Regions from separate parts of the Ectobacillus sp. JY-23 genome, predicted to be linked through region 2. Evidence: predicted binding sites of a transcription regulator. Region 2 holds the regulator's gene; the other holds the start of a gene.
The links. Region 2 encodes CtsR, which represses protease genes until heat stress. Its sites were predicted from a motif close to ATGGTCAATAAAGGTCAAACA; they were not measured.
Positions count from the first base shown of each region.

Region 1: the regulator CtsR is predicted to act here: its motif matches at 1,543-1,563, upstream of clpB (ATP-dependent chaperone ClpB).

Region 1 covers NZ_CP095462.1:3,383,965-3,387,181, reverse strand. Annotated here, with positions in the region: gene clpB (ATP-dependent chaperone ClpB) at 1-1,532, opposite strand, end outside; gene MUG87_RS17075 (YjzC family protein) at 1,709-1,888, opposite strand; gene MUG87_RS17070 (Cof-type HAD-IIB family hydrolase) at 2,238-3,047, shown strand; gene MUG87_RS17065 (competence protein) at 3,129-3,217, shown strand, end outside.
Region 2 covers NZ_CP095462.1:2,540,985-2,544,201, reverse strand. Annotated here, with positions in the region: gene MUG87_RS13080 (protein-arginine kinase McsB) at 1-932, opposite strand, end outside; gene MUG87_RS13075 (protein-arginine kinase activator protein McsA) at 936-1,481, opposite strand; gene MUG87_RS13070 (CtsR family transcriptional regulator) at 1,501-1,962, opposite strand; rRNA gene rrf (5S ribosomal RNA) at 2,266-2,381, opposite strand; rRNA gene MUG87_RS13060 (23S ribosomal RNA) at 2,535-3,217, opposite strand, start outside.

The DNA.
Region 1 (3,217 bases), 840 kb from region 2:
AGTTCTTTCTCAAGGGCCGGAATACGTCCGTGGCGAAGCTCGGCCGCTTTATTTAAATCATAGTTGCTTTCTGCTTCTTCCAACTCGCGGCGTAACCTCTCTAACTGTTCACGCATATTGCGAACGGCTTGAATTCCTTCTTTTTCAAGCTGCCATTGCGCACGCATCGCATGTGCTTTTTCCTTTAGTTCTGCAAGCTCACGCTGCAACGTCTCCAGACGATTTTTGCTAGCGACATCTGTTTCCTTACCAAGTGCTGCTTCTTCAATTTCTAGCTGCATCATACGGCGTGTAACCTCGTCCAGCTCTGTTGGAAGTGAATCAATTTCAGTTCGAATAGTTGCACAAGCTTCATCTACTAAATCAATGGCCTTATCAGGCAAAAAGCGATCAGAAATATAACGGTCAGACAATGTCGCAGCCGCAACCAAAGCACGATCATGAATATTTACACCATGATGAATTTCAAATCGTTCCTTTAAACCGCGTAAGATGGAGATTGTGTCCTCTACAGTCGGTTCTTCGACCTGCACCTGTTGAAAGCGGCGTTCCAGTGCAGGATCTTTTTCGATATATTTACGGTACTCATCCAATGTTGTTGCACCGATACAATGCAATTCTCCGCGCGCTAGCATCGGCTTTAGCATGTTTCCGGCATCCATCGCTCCTTCCGTTTTACCGGCGCCAACAATGGTATGCAATTCATCAATGAACAGTAAAATGCGACCTTCACTTTTCTTCACTTCATGTAAAACGGCTTGCAATCGCTCTTCAAACTCTCCGCGAAACTTTGCGCCTGCGACAAGTGCGCTCATATCAAGTACGAACACTGTCTTATCCTTGAGTCCTTCGGGTACATCTTTCCGTACAATGCGCTGTGCTAATCCCTCTACAATAGCCGTTTTACCAACACCGGGCTCACCGATAAGAACAGGATTGTTTTTCGTTTTTCTTGATAAAATACGAATGACACGGCGGATTTCATGATCGCGTCCAATCACAGGATCAATTTTTCCTTGTCGTACTTCTTGTACGAGGTCACGCCCATATTTTTGCAGTACTTCATATGTTGCTTCCGGATTTTGGCTGGTCACGCGTTGATTCCCCCTTATTTCCATTAGTACATGTAGCAGTCGATCTTTTGTTAGGCCGTACTTTGTTAATAGCTCGCGCATACTACTATCTATACTTGCAAGCAGAACATGCTCTACTGACATATACTCATCATGCAGCTGCTTGCGTTCTTCTTCTGCTTTTGTAAACATCTGACCAAGAGCTGCTGAAACATATTTACCATGTTCTACACCTGTCACACGAGGCTTCTTATCGAGTTGCCTCTCCAAATCTTTTTTCATCTGTTCAGAATTGATCTGCAGCTTTTGCAGAATGCGCTGGGCTACACCATCTTTTTGCTCAACTAAAGCCAACAGCATATGAACGACATCAATTTCCTGATGCTGATAATTATTTGCAATCGTCTGCGCTTGCCCTACTGCTTCTTGGAGCTTTTCTGTCATTCGATTAACATCCATATCACCATCTCCTTTGACCTTTTTTGACCTTTATTTATTATTATATGTACCAAAAGAAATTAAGCAAGTGCTAGAATCTTTAGATTAGAAAAAGCTCACGCTTAAAAAATAGTAATTTGAGATGTGCTGTACTTGTCTACATACAAAAAGCGCAGGGAAATCCTGCGCTCGGGTAATTATGGTTTTCTTTTATATGTCCACTGACGATTATGGTTAGACGTTTCCGGAAATGCATCTCCGGCATTTAGCTTAACCATTTTCGGATGCTTCACCATGCTGCCCGTTTCGCCGATTTCCACGTATGTTCCGTCGTTGGGCGCCTTTTGTCCTGGACGGAATCGATGATTTTGACCCATGTGCATCTCTCCTTATGAGGAAATTGTTACGCATTTATTATGTCCTTGATGGACAGGTTTATGCTGTTTAAAAGCAGGCACAAAAGCGGATTTTACTACTGTCACAAAAAAAACTGGCCACTTCGGCCAGCTAACAAGGAGAGTCAAACAACTTATACGAGAAGATTACATATATTATTATAAGCGCTTTCTTTTCCTTATGAAACCCTTTTCACAAATTGTACATATTTTTCTGATTTTACAAAAATTCATCCATGTTTACCTTGACTTTTTCAATCATGAGTAGACAACCTTATGTAAAAGAGCGTAAGATGGAATTGTAAAAATATTTCAGATAAAAGGTGAAACTATGCGAAACCAACATCTTATTGCAGTAGATTTAGACGGTACTTTGCTGAAGGACAATAAAACCATTTCGGCTCGAACGAAAATCGCCCTACAAAAGGCGCGCGCTCAGGGACATTTGGTGGCAATTTCAACAGGCCGTCCCTACCGGGCAAGCAGTTTGTATTATCAAGAACTGCAGCTTGATACACCTATTGTCAACTTCAATGGTGCATATGTTCATCACCCGCTGGACACATCATGGGGCAGCTATCACACACCACTTGAACTACAAACCGCAAAAGCAATTGTAGAAGCTTGTGCATCGTTCGGCATTAAGAATATCTATGCTGAAGTTATTGATGATGTATACGTAAAACAAATTGATGAAGGCATGAAACATATTTTCCAATTTGGTTCTCCCAAAGTGTACACAGGCGACCTGTTACATATTTTAAACCATGACCCGACATGCTTGCTTATTGATGCAGATGAACATATGGTGGAAGAAATTCGAGCGCATCTAACAGACGTGCATGCAGAAGTCATTGACCACCGCCGCTGGGCTGCGCCATGGCATATTATTGAAATCGTAAAAACCGGCATGAATAAGGCTGTTGGTCTTAAAATGCTGACTGATTACTACAACATCTCCCCTGAACATGTTATTGCTTTTGGAGATGAAGACAACGATTTTGAAATGATTGAATTTGCCGGACGCGGCGTGGCTATGGGCAATGCCATTGATGAACTGAAAAGCTTGGCCAATGATGTGACGCTAACAAATGAAGAAGATGGCATTGCTTTGTATTTAGAGGATTTGTTTGGCTTATAATTTCCATTCATAGCTCTCTTGCTTTGACACATACTACAAAAGACACAAAAAGTGTCAGCCAATGTAGAGGGGGAGTATATGATGGGCAAAAAGAACAAATCAAAACGTTTCGTACAACAAGGATCTGATGCTGTTATGAAACATGATGAGAAAATCCCGTATCATTTAAC
Region 2 (3,217 bases):
ATGTTACCAGACAAATGTTTGATGTACCCTAAATCAATCCCTAATCTTACATCAGATAAACAACTAGCTGCTTCTGCCGACTCAATTAAACGGCAGTTAGCTAGAACGCCATATGAGCGATATATCTTATCCTCGAGGCGTATGCCTGAGGCTCTCGCAATAGCATCTCGAGATGCTCTTTCCTGCTCAATGATTTGTAATACAACACTGCGCAAATCTTCAATAATGTCGTTTTCGGATTTTCCAAGAGTTGTTTGGTTAGATATTTGAAAAATATTACCGAGGGCATCGCTGCCTTCACCATATATACCTCGCACTACTAACCCCAGCTTATTAATAGCTGTAACAATACGAGACATTTGACCTGTTAGCACCAATCCCGGCAAATGCATCATAACAGAAGCTCGTAGACCAGTTCCTACATTGGTCGGACAGCTTGTTAAATAGCCAAGATGTTCATCAAATGCATATTCTACATTTGATTCAAGCAAATCATCCACTGAATTAGCTAAATCTAATGCCTCTTTTAATTGTAAGCCCGGGAATAAACATTGTATGCGAATGTGATCTTCTTCATTAATCATAACGCTAATTTGTTCGTTTTCTGATAATAGACAAGCACCTGCAAAAGGAGCTTCAGCTAAATCAGGGCTAATTAAATGCTTTTCCACAAGTACCCTTCGTTGCAGTGGCTGTAACTCATCCATCCTAATTGATTGGAGTTTACCTATCTTTGCATCTTTATCTTGCAAAATGCCTTGTAGCTCATTCAATACCTTTAAAGCTCCATCTTCTGATAAAAAAGCAGGAAATGTATATCGTTTTAAGTTCCGTGCAAGTCGAACCCGACTGCTTAATACAATATCCTCCTCAGGACCATGTTCTTTCATCCAAGGACTAATAGCCTCATTCATAATTCGATCAAGTGACATAGACTAATCCTCCTCCCTATGCTCACTCAACTGTTTGCTAATCTCACGAATACGATCGCGAAGCTCAGCAGCTTTTTCAAACTCTTCTTTCTGTATATGCTGTGTCATGAGATGTTTTAACTGTTCTAATTCTTTTTTAAGACGTATATTTCCTTCCAGGCGCTCGGGAAATTTCCCTTTATGTGTGTTGTTACCACCATGTAGCTTCCTTAATATTGGTTGCAACTGCTCCCGAAAGGTTTCATAACAATGAGAACAACCAAATTTCCCAACCTGTATAAACTGCTCATATGTCATATGACAGTGTTGACATCGCTTCTGTGTATCGTCAGCAACTTTTTGAGGCTGATTGACAATGGTATGCTCATGATTTAAAAGTCCCGCTAGAAGGTTATGAAATGAAAAGCTAGAATTTTTTCCTGAAAAGAATGCACTATACTTATCTTGCTTTGCACATTCATCACAAACATGTATTTCTGTTTTTTCACCATTCATTATCTGCGTAAAATGCAATGTGGCTGGTCGCATTTGACATTCTTGGCAAATCAAATTTCATCCCGCCCTTTTCTTACTTGTATTTTAAAGCTGTAAGCATTGCTTTTAGCATACGAGCCCGCAATTCATCACGATAAGGCAACTCAGCTAATAAAACAGAACGATCTAGCACACTTAACATAATCTTCGCCTCTCTAATAGTAATAATTTCTTCCTCAGCAAGACGAGTGACAATGCTTTCCGCACCAGATTGAGAAATGCTGTTATGTGCCAAACGAATCATCTGGTCAATCATATGAATCTCATCGTGAAGCTTAACTTTAATAATCCTAATATATCCCCCGCCACCTCTTTTACTTTCAACCACAAAACCTTTTTCTAGTGTAAACCTAGTGTTAATAACATAATTGATTTGAGATGGTACACAGTCAAACTTATCTGCAACCTCACTGCGCTTAATTTCTACGGCGTGATTTTCGCTTAAGTCAATAACATGCTTCAAGTACTGCTCAATAATATCAGATATATTTCTCATTCACCTTCCACCTTCATTGACTTTGACTATCTTTGACTTTAATTATATACATCTACATATTTTTTGCAACTATTTTGTATGATATCAGTATCACCAAATCAAACCAGGTTTAATCCAAAGGTACTCATGTTTAATAAAGCTTTCATTTATATCTTATATTCTTTACTGATTTCTGCTACAGAGGTTTGCTTTCCACAAGCGGTCAGAGAAATCCTACCGACATGTAGAGATATCGAGACATTTCATCAATATTAAAATTTAACAAAAACAAAAAAGCCGGTCAAAATGACCGGCTTACTGTGTGCCTAGCGACGTCCTACTCTCACAGGGACAAGGTCCCAACTACCATCGGCGCAAAAGAGCTTAACTTCCGTGTTCGGTATGGGAACGGGTGTGACCTCTTTGCCATCATCACTAGACTTTTTTTAGAGACAATCATTATTATAATGATTTCTCATGAGATGTCAACATGTTTTTTAAAGAGCTTCGCTCTTTTGAAGGCATGTTCCTTCAAAACTGGATAACAAGTGTGTAATCTAGCTCCAGCTCGCTAAACGCTCGCTTCTGCTTTTTTGGTTAAGCCCTCGATCGATTAGTATCAGTCAGCTCCACACGTCGCCGTGCTTCCACCTCTGACCTATCAACCTGATCATCTTTCAGGGATCTTACTAGCTTGACGCTATGGGAAATCTCATCTTGAGGGGGGCTTCATGCTTAGATGCTTTCAGCACTTATCCCGTCCGCACATAGCTACCCAGCGATGCCCTTGGCAGAACAACTGGTACACCAGCGGTGCGTCCATCCCGGTCCTCTCGTACTAAGGACAGCTCCTCTCAAATTTCCTGCGCCCGCGACGGATAGGGACCGAACTGTCTCACGACGTTCTGAACCCAGCTCGCGTACCGCTTTAATGGGCGAACAGCCCAACCCTTGGGACCGACTACAGCCCCAGGATGCGATGAGCCGACATCGAGGTGCCAAACCTCCCCGTCGATGTGGACTCTTGGGGGAGATAAGCCTGTTATCCCCGGGGTAGCTTTTATCCGTTGAGCGATGGCCCTTCCATGCGGAACCACCGGATCACTAAGCCCGACTTTCGTCCCTGCTCGACTTGTAGGTCTCGCAGTCAAGCTCCCTTATGCCTTTACACTCTTCGAATGATTTCCAACCATTCTGAGGGAACCTTTGGGCGCCTCCGTTACATTTTAGGAGGCGACCGCCCCAGTCAAACTGCCCACCTGACACTGTCTCCCGC